Regions from separate parts of the Streptomyces sp. NPDC005393 genome, predicted to be linked through region 1. Evidence: riboswitches for the same ligand, from Rfam matches in the RefSeq annotation. Region 1 holds a riboswitch; each other region holds the start of a gene.
What was found. Region 1 has a riboswitch for glycine ahead of gcvP (aminomethyl-transferring glycine dehydrogenase). Riboswitches for the same ligand answer to the same signal wherever they lie in the genome.

Region 1 (5,176 bases):
CCGTCGGCGTCGTCTGGCGGGATGTCGAGAGCGCGCTGTCCCAGCTGCACGGCGAGCGGGTGGACACTGGCGAGACGCTCGTCGGGCACAACCCCGCCGACGAGCTCGCGGCCCGGCGCAACAAGGCGGGCTGAGGGCGCGGGTCCGAGACGGGCCCCGGCTGGGGCGCGCCGCTGTCGTCGCGCCGCTGTCGTAAGGGAGGGCGCGCGGAGGCCGCTCGGGTTCCCATCCGGTTTGGGGTGCCCCCGGCCCCCGGCTGGGGGCACCTTCCAGCGGTAGCTGGGGGCGAGCCGAAGGGGCGCGCCGCTGTCGAAAGGGAGAGCGCGCGGAGGCCCTTCGGGTTCCCATCCGGTTTGGGGTGCCCCCGGCTCCCGGTTGGGGGCACCTTCCAGCGGTAGCTGGGGGCGAGCCGAAGGGGCGCGCCGCTGTCGTAAGGGAGAGCGCGCGGAGGCCCCGAGGAACGAGGGGTCGAGCACGGTCGACCGTCGACAGTGGCTTGAGCGCCCCGGAGGCGAACCGAGCCCTCAAAAAAAGGGGTAGATGTGAGGGGCGCGCCGACGATTCTGCATCTGGACATGGACGCCTTCTTCGCCGCGGCGGAGCAGGCGGCCAAGCCCAGCCTGCGCGGCAAGCCGGTGATCGTGGGCGGTCTCGGGCCGCGTGGCGTCGTCTCCACGGCCTCGTACGAGGCGCGGGTGTTCGGGGTCCACTCGGCCATGGCGATGGCCCAGGCCCGCCGCCTGTGTCCGAACGCGGCGTATCTGACCCCCCGCTTCACCCTCTACCGCCAGGTGAGCGATGTGGTCATGGCCCTGCTGCACACCCTGTCGCCGCTGGTGGAGCCGCTGAGCCTGGACGAGGCGTTCGTGGATCTGGAGGCGGGCGGCACCGAGCCCAGCGCGCGGGCGGCGCGCGCCGTGGGGGAGCGGCTGCGGGCCGATATCCGGGCGGCGACCGGGCTGACCGGCTCCGTAGGGCTCGCCGGATCCAAGATGCTCGCCAAGATCGCCTCGGAGGAGGCCAAGCCCGACGGCCTCGTGATCATCGAGCCCGGGACGGAGCGGGAGCTGCTCGACCCCCTGCCGGTGCGTACGCTTCCGGGCGTCGGCCCCGCCACGGCGGAGGCGCTGCGCCGGGCCGGGATCCACACCGTGGCCGAGACCCGGGAGGCGGGCGAGGCGGAGCTGGTGCGGCTGCTGGGACGGGCCCACGGGGCGTCGCTGCATCTGATGGCGAGCGGCCGGGACGAGCGGCCCGTGGTCGCCGAGCGGGACACCAAATCCGTATCCGTGGAGGACACCTTCGACGTGGACCTGACCGACCGCACCCGGGTGCAGCTGGAGGTCGCGCGGCTCGCCGACCGCTGTGTCCAGCGGCTGCGCGCCGCGGGCCGCTCGGGGCGCACGGTCGTGCTCAAGGTGCGGCGGTACGACTTCTCGACGCTCACCCGGTCGGAGACCCTGCGCGGGCCCACGGACGACCCGGGGGTGGTGCGGGAGGCCGCGGCGCGGCTGATCGAGGGCGTGGACACCACGGCGGGGGTGCGGCTGCTGGGGGTGGGCGTGAGCGGTCTCGCGGACTTCACCCAGGAGGATCTCTTCGCACAGGCCGCGCAGGCCGCCCACGACGCCCTGGAGGAGGCGGAGCGGGCCTCGGGCGCCGAAATGCCCGAGCCCGCGGGTGCGGGCGCGCAAGGGGCCGCTGAGGGCGCCGGGAAGTCGCGGCGCTGGCTGCCGGGGTCCGATGTGCGGCATGCGGAGTTCGGGGCGGGCTGGGTGCAGGGGAGCGGGGTGGGCCGGGTGACCGTGCGGTTCGAGGAACCCTGGTCGGAGCCGGGGCGGGTGCGCACCTTCCCCGTCGACGACCCGGCGCTGGAGCCGGGCGAGCCGCTGCCGCTGGTACGGCCCGCGGAGCGGGAAGCAGGCGTCGGCGGGGGTCAGCCGCCGGTCACATCGAGCCCGTAGTGGTGGTACAGCTGCAGCTCCTGCTCGGGAGAGAGATGGCGGCCGACCCCGAAGTCCGGCGCGTCCTTGATCAGTGCCCGGTCGTACGGCACCCGGAGCGTGTCGCCGACGACCTCGCTCGGTTCGAGCGGTACGAAGACGTCCCGGCTGAACAGTCCGGTGCGTACCGCCGCCCATTCGGGCTCGCCGGTCGCGTCGTCGAGATAGACCTCGTCCACGGTGCCGATCTTGGCGCCCTCGCGGTCGAATGCCTTGCGGCCGATCAGGGTCCGCGGGTCGATATCGGTCTGCACGCTCTCTCCCACAGGGTGGCAATTCTCCAGTGATACCTACAAAAAGCCACATCGCCGCGCACGGCCACTCGAGCGGTCGGTGACCAGCCCCGGCGACAGATGCGCTGGTACGCTGACTGTGGCTGCAGACCCCGTGCGGGAGAGTCCTCCGCCGACGCTGTCGGAGGCGCCGAAGGAGCAAATCCTCCCCGGAATCTCTCAGGCACACGTACCGCGCGGGCGAGGTCACTCTGGAAAGCAGGGTGGGCCACGGGCGAGTACGGCTCCCGAACCCCTCCTCACCGACGGTGAAAGCCGGTCCGCGGCACGGGGACCGGTGAAGCTCTCAGGTTGAGATGACAGAGGGGGAGGCCGTCCGGGCACCCGCGCCGCGGTGCCCCTCGCCGGTCGTTACAGACCAGGAGGCCCCCGCAGATGACCGCCAACCGCATCTCACTCTCCGACCTGGAGCGCTGTACTCCGTTCGAGCAGCGCCATATCGGTCCCGACAGTGAGGCGCAGGCCAAGATGCTCGCCCAGGTCGGCTTCGGCTCGCTCGACGAGCTGACCGAGGCCGCCGTGCCGGACGTCATAAAGAGCGCCGGGGCGCTGCGCCTGCCCCCGGCCCGCAGCGAGGCCGAGGTCCTCGCCGAGCTGCGCGGTCTCGCCGATCGCAATCAGGTGCTGCCGTCGATGATCGGCCTCGGCTACTACGGCACCTTCACCCCGCCGGTGATCCTGCGCAACGTCATGGAGAACCCCGCCTGGTACACGGCGTACACGCCCTATCAGCCGGAGATCTCCCAGGGCCGGCTGGAAGCCCTGCTGAACTTCCAGACCGTCGTCGCCGACCTGACCGGGCTGCCCACCGCCGGTTCCTCGCTGCTCGACGAGGGCACGGCCGCCGCCGAGGCCATGGCGCTCTCGCGGCGCGCCGGCAAGGTCAAGGAGGGCGTCTTCCTGGTTGACGCCGACTGTCTGCCGCAGACCATCGCGGTCATCCAGACCCGCGCCGAGCCGGCCGGTGTCGAGGTGGTCGTCGCCGACCTGACCGACGGCATCCCGGACGAGGCCGCCGAGCGCGGCGTGTTCGGCGTGCTGCTCCAGTACCCGGGCGCCTCCGGCGCGGTGCGCGACCCGCGCCCCGTCATCGAGCGGGCCCATGAGCTCGGGGCGATCGTCACCGTCGCCGCCGATCTGCTCGCGCTCACCCTGCTGACCCCGCCCGGCGAGCTGGGCGCGGACATCGCGGTCGGCAGCAGCCAGCGGTTCGGCGTGCCGATGGGCTTCGGCGGCCCGCACGCCGGCTTCATGGCCGTACGGGAGTCGTTCGCGCGCAACCTGCCCGGCCGGCTCGTCGGCGTCTCCGTGGACGCCGACGGCGACAAGGCGTACCGGCTCGCGCTGCAGACCCGTGAGCAGCACATCCGCCGGGAGAAGGCCACCAGCAACATCTGCACCGCCCAGGTCCTGCTGGCCGTGATGGCCGGGATGTACGCGGTCTACCACGGCCCCGACGGGCTCGCGGCCATCGCCCGCCGCACCCACCGCTACGCCGCCGTCCTCGCCGAGGGGCTGCGGGCGGGCGGTGTCGAGCTCGTGCACGACGCGTTCTTCGACACCCTCACCGCGCGGGTGCCCGGCCGCGCCGCCGTGGTCGTCGCCGCGGCCCGTGAGGCCGGGGTCAACCTGCGGCTCACCGACGCCGACCACGTCGGCATCGCCTGTGACGAGACCACCGGACGCGCCCAGCTCGCCGCCGTATGGTCCGCCTTCGGCGTGGACGGCGGAGCCGGCGACGGCCCCGGCGTCCCCGGTATCGACGAGCTCGATGCCACGGCGGGCGAGGCGCTGCCCGCGGGTCTGCTGCGCACCGACGCGTATCTGAGCCACCCGGTCTTCCACCAGCACCGCTCCGAGACCGCGATGCTGCGCTATCTGCGGCGCCTGGCCGACCGGGACTACGCCCTGGACCGGGGCATGATCCCGCTCGGCTCCTGCACCATGAAGCTCAACGCCACCACCGAGATGGAGCCGGTCACCTGGCCCGAGTTCGGCGCGCTGCACCCCTTCGTGCCGGTCGAGCAGGCCCATGGCTACCTGACGCTGATCCGCGAGCTGGAGGAGCGGCTGGCCGAGGTCACCGGCTACGACAAGGTCTCCCTCCAGCCGAACGCCGGATCGCAGGGCGAGCTGTCCGGGCTGCTGGCCGTGCGGGCGTACCACCGGGCCAACGGGGACAGCCGGCGCACCGTCTGTCTGATCCCGTCCTCCGCGCACGGCACCAACGCGGCCAGCGCCGTGATGGCCGGCATGAAGGTCGTCGTGGTCAAGACCGGCGAGGACGGCGAGGTGGACACCGACGATCTGCGCGCCAAGATCGAGCAGTACGGCGACGAGCTGGCCGTCCTCATGGTCACCTACCCCTCCACGCACGGGGTGTTCGAGGAGCACATCACCGAGGTCTGCGCGGCGGTGCACGACGCGGGCGGCCAGGTGTACGTGGACGGCGCCAACCTCAACGCGCTGGTCGGGCTCGCCGAGCCGGGCCGGTTCGGCGGCGATGTCTCGCATCTGAATCTGCACAAGACCTTCTGCATCCCGCACGGCGGCGGCGGCCCCGGCGTCGGCCCGGTCGCGGTGCGCGAACATCTGGCCCCCTACCTCCCCAACCATCCGCTGCAGCCCGCCGCGGGTCCGGCCACCGGCGTCGGCCCGGTCTCGGCCGCGCCGTGGGGCTCCGCGGGGATCCTGCCGATCTCCTGGGCGTACATCCGGCTGATGGGCGCCGAGGGGCTGCGCCGCGCGACCCAGGTCGCGGTGCTCTCCGCCAACTACATCGCCAAGCGGCTGGAGCCGCACTACCCGGTGCTCTACACCGGCCCCGGCGGTCTGGTGGCCCATGAGTGCATCGTCGATCTGCGGCCGCTCACCAAGGCG
Region 2 (5,176 bases), on a different contig from region 1:
GAGAAGTTGATCTTCATGCCATGGGTCAGATGGCCGCCGTGCGCCAGGCTCAGACCCAGGATGGTGTCGCCGGGGGAGAGCAGCGCGAACATCGCGGCCGCGTTGGCCTGGGCGCCCGAGTGCGGCTGGACATTGGCGGCCTCGGCGCCGAAGAGCTCCTTGACCCGGTCGATGGCGATCTGCTCGACCACATCGACATGCTCACAGCCGCCGTAGTACCGGCGGCCGGGGTAGCCCTCGGCGTACTTGTTGGTGAGGACCGAGCCCTGGGCCTCCATGACGGCCGCCGGAGCGAAGTTCTCCGAGGCGATCATCTCCAGGGTGGACTGCTGGCGGTGGAGTTCGGCGTCGACGGCGGCGGCGACATCCGGGTCGAGCTCGTGCAGGGAGCTGTTGAGAAGCGACATCAGGGTCCCGATCGAAGAGGAGGGTCAGTTTCCGGCGAAGGTGGTGTACTCGTCGGCGGAGAGTAGGTCCTCCGGCTCGTCCGTCACCCTCACCCTGAACAGCCAGCCGCCCTCGAAGGGGGCGGAATTCACCAGCGCCGGGTCGTTCACCACGTCCTCGTTGATCTCGGTGACCTCGCCGGAGACGGGCGCGTACAGGTCGCTGACCGACTTCGTGGACTCCAGCTCACCGCAGGTCTCACCGGCGGCGACGGCGGAACCGACATCCGGGAGCTGGACATAGACGACATCGCCGAGCGCGTTGGCCGCGTATTCGGTGATGCCGATGGTCGACACGCCGTCCTCGTCGGCGGCCGACAGCCACTCGTGCTCCTTGCTGTAGCGCAGCTGCTGGGGGTTGCTCATGGTCCGATTCTCCTGGATACGGGGGAGTGCTTGGGAAACGGGTCTTGACTGGTGGGACGGGGTGGAATGCGGCGCCGCGATGCCGCGGGCACCGCGGGGCTCAGCGCCCGCGCCGGTAGAAGGGGAGCGCGACGACCTCGTACGGCTCCTGGGTACCGCGGATGTCCACCGACACACCGTCGGTGCCGGGCCCCGCGTGCTCCGCGTCGACGTACGCCATCGCGATCGGCTTGCCCAGCGTCGGGGAGGGCGCACCCGAGGTGACCTGGCCGATCCGCGAGCCGTCCGCCGCTACGACGGCGTATCCGGCGCGCGGCACCCGGCGGCCGGCCGCGATCAGGCCCACCAGCGCGCGCGGCGGCCGGCTCTCCGCCTGGCGCGCCGCGGCCTCCAGCGCCTGGCGCCCGACGAAGTCACCGGCCTTCTCGAACTTCACCACCCGGCCGAGCCCCGCGTCGAAGGGCGTCGTGTCGGTGGACAGCTCATGCCCGTACAGCGGCATCCCGGCCTCCAGCCGCAGCGTGTCCCGGCAGGACAGACCGCAGGGAACCAGACCCACCGGAGCCCCCACCTCCGTCAGCGCCTGCCAGACCCGCTCGGCGTCGTCCGGCGCGACGAACAGCTCGAAGCCGTCCTCGCCCGTGTAGCCGGTGCGGGCGATCAGCGCGGAGACGCCCGCGACGGTGCCCGGGAGCCCCGCGTAGTACTTCAGGCCGTCGAGATCGGCGTCGGTGAGGCTCTTCAGGATCCCCGGGGACTCGGGCCCCTGGACGGCGATCAGCGCGTAGGCGTCGCGGTCGTCCCGTACGGCCGTCTCGAAGCCGGTGGCGCGCTCGGTCAGCGCGTCCAGCACCACCTGGGCGTTGGAGGCGTTGGCCACGACCAGGAACTCCTGCTCGGCGAGGCGGTAGACGATCAGGTCGTCGAGGATGCCGCCCTCGATGTCGCAGATCATGGTGTAGCGGGCGCGGCCCACGGCCAGCGCCGAGAGATGACCGACCAGGGCGTAGTCCAGGGCCTCGGCCGCCTGGGGCCCGGTGAGAGTGATCTCACCCATGTGGGAGAGGTCGAAGAGCCCGGCGCGGGTGCGCACCGCGGTGTGCTCGTCGCGCTCGCTGCCGTAGCGCAGCGGCATGTCCCAGCCGGCGAAGTCGGTAATGGTGGCGCCGAGCGCACGGTGGGTCGCGTCCAGCGCGGTACGGCGTGGCGTGGGCGGGGCGTCGGACATGATTCACAGCTCCCAGGATCAGGATTGCGGCGACGACAGGGACGGTCCTCCCCATCTGTCATCGGAACCTGAGAGGTTCGCCGTGACTCCCCTCACAACAAGAGGGCCTTCGGCTTGCACCTTGGGTGGAGCCACACCAGCGGCTCGCTTTTCAGATCTGCCTCGCCCGCGCGGTATTCGGGCCTGAGAGATTCAAGGGAGGACTTGCTCCTTCGGCGCCCCGGACGCCCGGCACGGCTGCCGGTGACCAAGGACTCTCCCGCGCGGATTCAAGCGGCCGGTATGGAGTTGCGCGCACATCATCGCACGTATGGGCGAGAAGGGAAGCCCCGCAATGTGACCAGGACCGCGAGCGAGCGCCTTGATGGACATTACCTTTTCTTGACACTCTTCGGGTACGAGCCGCAGTGACCGACCTGGGAGGACGATCACGGTGCAGGGGCAGGGAACATATGCGACGACCCATGGACCCCTGCCCGCGCGGCGGGGTGAGGCGCCGGCCGCCGACACGCTCCGGCCGGGGCGCAGAGCCGCCGTGCACGACCTGCGCGCCGCCGCGGGACCGCGCGAGCTGCGCTACCCGGCGCGGGATGTGCTGGTCGCCTCCGGGCTGCCGGGCAGCGGCAAGACCACTCTGATCAACCGGGCGGTGCCGGTCCTGGACCACGGCGGCGCCGCCGTCATACGAGTCGACTCACAGGACACCCGCGCGTCATGGGAGGGCCGGCTGCCCCGCTGGCTGCCGTACGCGCTGTACCGCCCGCTGGTCCGGTGCGCGCACTACGCGGGCCTGCGCCGTGCGCTGCGCTCGGGCGCGAGCGTGGTCGTGCACGACTGCGGCTCGCTGGCGTGGGTCCGCCGCTGGCTGGCACGGGACGCGCGGCGCAGCGGCCGCCGGCTCCATATGGTGCTGCTGGACGTGGAGCCGGCGGTGGCGCTTCAGGGGCAGGCCGCACGGGGCCGCGGCGTCTCGGGCTACGCCTTCGGACGGCATCGGCGCGCGGTGCGCCGGCTGGTCTCGCGGGTGGAGGCCGGTCGGCCGCCCGAGGGCTGCGCCTCCGCGGTGCTGCTGGACCGGTCGACCGCGAACGCGTTGCGTGGTATCTCCTTCGAGTGACGTGGGTGCTACGCCAAATTGGGCGCTACGCCAAAGGGGCGCGCCGCCGTGGAGCCTCGTGGGGGCACCTCCCAGCGGTAGCTGGGGGCGAGCCGATTGGGGCGCGCCGGTGTCGAGCCTCGGGTCGGACCTCCGGCTGGGGGCGAGCCGGTGGGGCGCGCCGGTGTCGAAGGAGAGAGCGAGCGCAGGCCGGGAGGGCTCCCATCGTTGTGGGGTGCCCCCGGCTCCGTGGCGAGTGAGCCGAAGGGGCGCGCCGCTGTCGAAAGGGAGAGCGCGCGGAGGCCGCGAGGAACGAGTGGCCGAGCACGGTCGACCGTCGACAGTGGCTTGAGCGCCCCGGAGGCGAACCGAGCCCTGAAAAAAAGGGGGGCCGAGCACGGTCGACTGTCGACAGTGGCTCGAGCGCCCCGGAGGCGAACCGAGCCCTGACAAAGGGCGTTAAGGTGCTGGTGAAGGCCGGACGAGATGGTGGTTGGACGAACATGAGTTTCCCGGAGCAGCCCGGTATGACATCGGCTCACGGTGGATTCCCCGACAGCGCTTATCCCGCGTTCCCGGGCAATGAGCTCGAAGAGGTGCTCGCCGCCTCGGTCGAGGTCCCGGGGGCCGGGGCGCGCATCGTCGAGACGCTTGCCCGCAGCCATATCTGGGTTCCGCTGCCGAACGGCGGGGGCCCCGACAGCCCGAGCCTCGATCTGCCCACCATGGAGATCGACGGCGCCGCGTATGTTCCGGTGTTCAGCTCCCAGCAGCAGTTTCTGCAAGTCGTCGGCGCCCATATGCCGTTCACCATCGCCCCGGCCGTCGAGTTCGCCCGCGGCCTGCCGCCCAAACTCGGCATCGCGGTGAACCCCGGTGGTGCGGTTGGCGTACCGCTTCCGCCCCCCGCTGTCGCGCGGCTGTGCCGCGCCGGGCGTACGGAACTCGACGGATCGGCCACCGGCGGCCGGGTGCGGCTCTTCGAGCCCGACTGGCAGGACGAGCCGGTCGACTTCCTGGCCGCCGCCGGGATCGAGTTCGCCAAGGAGACCGGGGTGCGGACCGCCCGGCGCGCCCTGGCCAGCGTCGAGGGCGACGCGCCCGCGCTCTTCGTCGGCGTCGAGCTCGATGCGCCCGGCCCGGACGGCCAGGCCTTCGCGGTGGAAGCGCTGGGCCGCGCGCTCGGCTCGGTGCCGTTGCCGTGGCCGGTGCAGCTCGTTCTGCTGGACGTCGCCCAGGACCCGGTCGCGGACTGGATGCTCGAGCGCGTGCGGCCGTTCTACGACCGTGACCTCTGACTCACCCCAGGGCCCGCTGCGGGGGCCCGTAAGCTGGTTTGATGACCAGGCGGGGCGTGACGACGCGCCTCGGTGAGGTGTGGGCAAGGCCGAGAGAGGGGCGGACCCAGGTGAGCGCGGGCGCGGATTGGGGGGCTGCGGCCGGTCAGGTGGAGCGGATGCTGCAGCAGGTCGCTCCCGGCCGGTACGACGCCTACGAGGCGCTGCTGCACGCCCTCGCCGAGGGCGAGGTCTGGATGCTGCTGTGGCACGGTGCGCCCGGCTCGTCCGACGCCCAGTACGGAAACATGGACGTGGGCGGCCTTGGTTACGCCCCGTGTGTGACCTCCGCCCAGGAACTCGCCGCGAGTGGCTGGAATCGTGCGCACGAGGTGGTGGACGGACGCCGGATCGCCGCCTCGCTCTACCGCGACCGCTACGGCCTGTGGCTCAACCCGCACGCGCCCGGCGGCGGGGTGGGCATCCCCTGGCTCGACCTGCGCCGGATCGCCGGCGGTCTGGACCGGCTGCCCGCCGGACCGCTGAAGCTGACCGAGCCCGCCATCGACATCCCCCAGTTCTACGCCCTGTTGGGGCAGAACGCGCACCGCACCGCCGTGGTGCGCTCCTTGCGGCGCGCCTGGGTGCAGCCCGCGCTGGGCGCCCCGTACCTGGCCATCGGTCTGGATCTGTACGACACCAGCGGGCCGGCCGTGCAGTCCGTGCGGGTGATGATGGAGCAGTCGATCGCCGCGGTCCCGGA
Region 3 (5,176 bases), on a different contig from region 1:
AGCCGTCCTCGTCCCGCAGCGAGTCGAGGACGCGGATCAGCGCGGCGAGCGCGTCGGGCGCGGCTCCACCGAATTGGCCTGAGTGGAGATTGCCCTCAAGAGTGTTCACCTCCACGCGCATCAACGCCATGCCGCGCAGAGTCGCGGTGACTGTCGGCAGCCCGGCACGGAAGTTGCCGGCGTCACCGATGACGATCGCGTCGGCCGAAAGCAGTTCCGGGTGCTGCTCGGCGTACTGCTGCAGGCCTCCGGTGCCCTGCTCCTCCGAACCTTCTACGACAACCTTGACGCCGACCGGTATCCCGCCATTGGCCTTGAGCGCACGCAGCGCGAGAATGTGCATGATCAGGCCGCCCTTGCAGTCGGCCGCACCACGCCCGTACCAGCGCCCGTCGCGCTCGGCAAGCTCGAACGGGGGCGAGAGCCAGGCGGATTCATCAAGTGGTGGCTGCACATCGTAGTGGGCGTAAAGCAGCACGGTCCGGGCATCCGCAGGGCCGGGAAGATATCCGTATACGGAACGCGTACCGTCCGGGGTGTCCAACAGTGCGACGTCCCTGAACCCCTCCGCGCGGAGCAGGTCGGCGACCCAATTCGCGGCGGCCTCGCACTCACTCTTCGGGAACTGGGCGGGGTCGGCCACGGACTGGAATGCAACCAGTTCGGCGAGCTCAGTCTTGGCGCGCGGCATGAGCGACGCGATGGTCTCGGCCAGCGCGGTCGCGGGCGGGGAGGTCATCGATATCTCCTCGTAGGTGCTACAGGGTTACGCGGGTCACGGCCGCAATCACCCGGAGCTCGGCGCGTCTTTGGGCCGCCCTTGGGGACGGCCTGGTGATCGGGGGCCCGCCGGCATTGGGGCGGCGTGCACGACAGCCGTGCCCCGACGGCGGACGCTGTTCCCGGAAAGAAAACGCGTATCCAGAAAATAGGCCGCCACTCCCAGCACATCTCCGTGGACTCCTACAAATCATTACGCAGAACCATGCAGTCTGCACCGCAGTGTCGGGCTATCGACCGGACGGCCATCAGCTACGTCGCGGGGCACTTGACGGCCGCATGGGGTGCCCGTAAGTTGCCGTCCGAAGGATCGGACAACAAAGACTCCGAGCTGAAGATTCTGTGCGGGAGAGTCCACGTTCTGTGTTGGCGTGGCGCCGAAGGAGCAAATCCTCCCCGGAAACTCTCAGGCCTCGTTACCGCGCAGAGGAGGCGAACTCTGGAAAGCAGGCGCTCACGCGCCTCGCCCACGGTGCAAGCCGCGGATTCCCGCGGCGAAGCTCTCAGGCCAATGACAGAGGGGGAGGCTCACTCGGCCGCACGGGCTCCTGCCTGTGCTCGACACTCGAGGAGGTCTCCATGGTTCGCTGTACCCCGTCTACGTTCAACCTTCGCGCATGGTCTCTCGGAGCCCGGAACACCTCGCCGCCCCGGCCCATGACTGCGTCGAGATCACCTGCGTCGCTGCCGCCACCGTGGTGTTCGACCTGATCACGCCCACCTGACCTTTCGGCCAGGCCCGACAACTGAACATCGAGCTGTTCGAACCGAGGCGGGAGAGTCCTCGCCCACCCTTGGCGAGGCGCCGAAGGAGCAACTCTCCCCAGAATCTCTCAGGCCCAACTACCGCTTCGGCGAGGCTCCTCTGGAAAGACAGGACGTCACGTCCTGCGCCCACGGTGCAAACCGCCGGATCCGGTGGTGAAGCTCTCAGGTACCGATGACAGAGCGGGGAGGTCACCCGTCCACGGTGCCGCGTCCGCGGTGCCTCCAACAGGGAGCCTCCCGCCATGACCTCATCCGCGTCCGGCGCGTTCGCCACCCGTCACATCGGCGTCAGCGATGCCGACCGCGCCAAGATGCTGGCCGAAGTCGGCTACCCGACGCTGGCCGCGCTCATTGACGCCGCCGTTCCGAGCGGCATCCGGAGCACCTCCGACCTGAACCTGCCCCCCGCCGCCACCGAGGCCGAGGTGCGCGCCGAGCTGCAGGAGATCGCGAGCAGGAACACTGCGGCCGTCCCGATGATCGGCCTCGGCTACCACGCGACCACCACGCCCGCAGTGATCCGGCGCAACGTGCTGGAAGACCCGGCGTGGTACACCGCCTACACGCCGTACCAGCCGGAGATCAGCCAGGGCCGACTCGAGGCGCTGATCAATTTCCAGACCATGGTCGGCGACCTCACCGGGCTGCCGACTGCCAACGCATCGCTGCTGGACGAGGGTACGGCGGTCGCCGAGGCCGTCACGGTCATGCGCCGCGTCGCAGGCAAGAAGAGCTCCCCCCGCGTCCTGGTCGACCGCGACACCCTGCCGCAGACCCTCGACGTCCTGCGCACGCGTGCAGCCGCGGTCGGCATCGAGATCATCGAGATCGACCTCGCCAAGCCGCTGCCTGAGGACGACTTCTTCGGGATGGTGCTGTCCTACCCCGGGTGCTCGGGCGCGATCCGCGACCTGCGCGAGGTGACCGCTGCGGCACGGGCACGCGGGGCGCTGGTCACCGTGACCGCCGACCTGCTGGCGCTCACCCTGCTCGTGCCACCGGGGGAGTACGGCGCCGACATCGTCGTGGGATCGTCCCAGCGGTTCGGTGTCCCCCTGTTCTACGGCGGGCCGCACGCCGGCTACATCGCGGTCCGCGCAGGGCTCGAACGTCACCTGCCCGGCAGGCTCGTGGGCGTGTCCGTGGACGACGCCGGCCGGCCGGCGTACCGCCTCGCCCTGCAGACCCGCGAGCAGCACATCCGGCGCGACAAGGCGACCTCCAACATCTGCACGGCGCAGGTGCTGCTCGCCGTGGTCGCGTCGATGTACGCCGTCTACCACGGCCCCGACGGTCTGACCGAGATCGCCCGGCGGACGCACCGGTACGCCACGCTCATCGCCGCGGGCCTGCGGGCGAGCGGGATCACGGTGGTGCACCGCGAGTTCTTCGACACCCTGCTGGTGCGGGTCCCCGGCCGTGCCGAGGAGGTCGTCGCGGCCGCGCACGACAAGGGCCTGCGGGTGCGGCTGGTGGACGGCGACCACGTCGGCGTCTCCTGCTCCGAGGCCACCACGGAGGACCACGTCCGCCTCGTACTCGACGCCTTCGGCTGGGCCGGCGACGGCCTGGACGGGCTGGCGGCCGGCGCCCCGGCGGCGCTGCCGTCGGGGCTGCGCCGCACCTCCCCCTTCCTCACCCACCCGGTCTTCCACCAGCACCGCTCCGAGACCTCGATGCTGCGCTACCTGCGCAAGCTCGCCGACCGGGACTTCGCGCTGGACCGCGGCATGATCCCGCTCGGGTCCTGCACGATGAAGCTCAACGCGACCACAGAGATGGAGCCGGTCAGCTGGCCCGGGTTCGCCGACCTGCACCCGTTCGCGGCCATCACGGACGCGGCCGGGTACATGGCCCTGACGGAGCAGCTCGAGACCTGGCTGGCCGAGGTCACCGGCTACGCCAAGGTCTCCATCCAGCCCAACGCCGGATCGCAGGGCGAGCTCGCGGGCCTGCTGGCGATCCGCGCCTACCACCGGAGCAACGGCCAGGCCGGACGCGACGTATGCCTGATCCCGGCAAGCGCGCACGGCACCAACGCCGCCTCGGCCGCCCTGGCCGGCATGCGCGTCGCCGTGGTGGCGTCACGGCCCGACGGCACGGTCGACCTCGACGACCTCGAGGCCAAGTGCGCGAAGCACGCCGACGACCTGGCCGCGATCATGGTGACCTACCCCTCGACGCACGGCGTCTACGAGGAGAGCATCACCCGGCTGTGCGAGCTGGTGCACGAGTACGGCGGACAGGTGTACGTCGACGGCGCCAACCTCAACGCGCTGCTCGGGGTCGCCAAGCCCGGTGAATTCGGCGGCGACGTGTCACACCTCAACCTCCACAAGACGTTCTGCATCCCGCACGGCGGCGGCGGGCCGGGCGTCGGCCCGGTCGCCGTGCGCGCGCACCTCGCGCCGTACCTGCCCACCCACCCGCTGCACCCCGACACGGAGCGCCGCGACGGGATCGGGGCGGTGAGCGCCGCACCGTTCGGCAGCGCCGGCATCCTGCCGATCCCGTGGGCCTACATCCGGATGATGGGCGCCGAGGGGCTGACCGAGGCGACCCAAACTGCCGTGCTGAGCGCCAACTACGTCGCCCGTCGGCTCGCGCCGCACTTCCCGGTCCTGTACGCCGGGGAGGACGACCTCGTCGCGCACGAGTCCATCCTCGACGTACGCCCGATCACCGCCGCCACGGGTGTGACGGTCGACGACATCGCCAAGCGGCTCATCGACTACGGCTTCCACGCACCGACGATGAGCTTCCCGGTCGCCGGGACGCTGATGGTCGAGCCGACGGAGAGCGAGAGCCTGCAGGAGCTGGACCGCTTCTGCGAGGCCATGATCGCGATCCGCGCGGAGATCGACCTGGTGGCCAAGGCCGTCTGGACCCTCGAGGAGAGCCCGCTGCGACGGGCACCGCACACCGCCGCCGCGATCGCCGGCGAGTGGACCCGAGCCTACTCCCGCGAGCGGGCCGCCTTCCCGGCGGGCGTCACGCCGGACAAGTACTGGCCGCCGGTTGGCCGGATTGACCAGGCGCACGGCGACCGGAACCTGGTCTGCGCTTGCCCGCCTCCCGAGTCGTTCGAGTCCTGACCCGACCGGTCACTGTCCGAGAGGGACCACCATGTCGAGGAAGACACCCCTGCACGACATCCACGTGGAACTCGGTGCGTCGTTCACCGACTTCGCCGGCTGGGCCATGCCACTGCGCTACACCTCCGAGCTGGCCGAGCATCACGCCGTACGGACCGCCGCCGGAGTCTTCGACCTCACCCACATGGGTGAGATCGAACTGTCCGGTCCCGAGGTGGGCCGGGCCCTCGACCACGCCCTGGTCGGGGAGCCGTCGAAGATCGCCGTCGGCCGCGCGCGCTATTCCATGCTGGTCCACGAGACCGGCGGAGTGCTCGACGACCTCGTCGTCTACCGCCTGGCCGAGGAGAGGTACCTCGTCGTGGCCAACGCCGGCAACGCGCTGGTCGTGCTCTCCTGCCTGCGTGACCGGATCGACGGCTACGTCGCCACGATCCGGGACGCGTCCAGCGAGTGGGCGCTGGTCGCGGTCCAGGGCCCGAAGTCGCCGTCGATCGTCGGCCAACTGGCCGACGTCGACGTGCCGTCGCTGA

Region 2: linked by a shared signal. The riboswitch ahead of gcvT (glycine cleavage system aminomethyltransferase GcvT) and the one ahead of gcvP (aminomethyl-transferring glycine dehydrogenase) in region 1 are both predicted to bind glycine.
Region 3: linked by a shared signal. The riboswitch ahead of gcvP (aminomethyl-transferring glycine dehydrogenase) and the one ahead of gcvP (aminomethyl-transferring glycine dehydrogenase) in region 1 are both predicted to bind glycine.

The regions. Positions count from the first base shown of each region.
Region 1 covers NZ_JBEXFG010000055.1:9,055-14,230, forward strand. Annotated here, with positions in the region: gene ABZS71_RS30745 (MerR family transcriptional regulator) at 1-134, shown strand, start outside; gene ABZS71_RS30750 (DNA polymerase IV) at 543-1,964, shown strand; gene ABZS71_RS30755 (PRC-barrel domain-containing protein) at 1,937-2,257, opposite strand; glycine riboswitch at 2,384-2,481, shown strand; gene gcvP (aminomethyl-transferring glycine dehydrogenase) at 2,672-5,176, shown strand, end outside.
Region 2 covers NZ_JBEXFG010000001.1:428,878-434,053, forward strand. Annotated here, with positions in the region: gene glyA (serine hydroxymethyltransferase) at 1-407, opposite strand, end outside; gene gcvH (glycine cleavage system protein GcvH) at 432-812, opposite strand; gene gcvT (glycine cleavage system aminomethyltransferase GcvT) at 913-2,040, opposite strand; glycine riboswitch at 2,202-2,312, opposite strand; gene ABZS71_RS02145 (AAA family ATPase) at 2,474-3,157, shown strand; gene ABZS71_RS02150 (enhanced serine sensitivity protein SseB) at 3,664-4,434, shown strand; gene ABZS71_RS02155 (enhanced serine sensitivity protein SseB C-terminal domain-containing protein) at 4,593-5,176, shown strand, end outside.
Region 3 covers NZ_JBEXFG010000003.1:69,921-75,096, reverse strand. Annotated here, with positions in the region: gene ABZS71_RS04845 (dipeptidase) at 1-739, opposite strand, end outside; glycine riboswitch at 1,116-1,212, shown strand; glycine riboswitch at 1,544-1,639, shown strand; gene gcvP (aminomethyl-transferring glycine dehydrogenase) at 1,791-4,643, shown strand; gene gcvT (glycine cleavage system aminomethyltransferase GcvT) at 4,675-5,176, shown strand, end outside.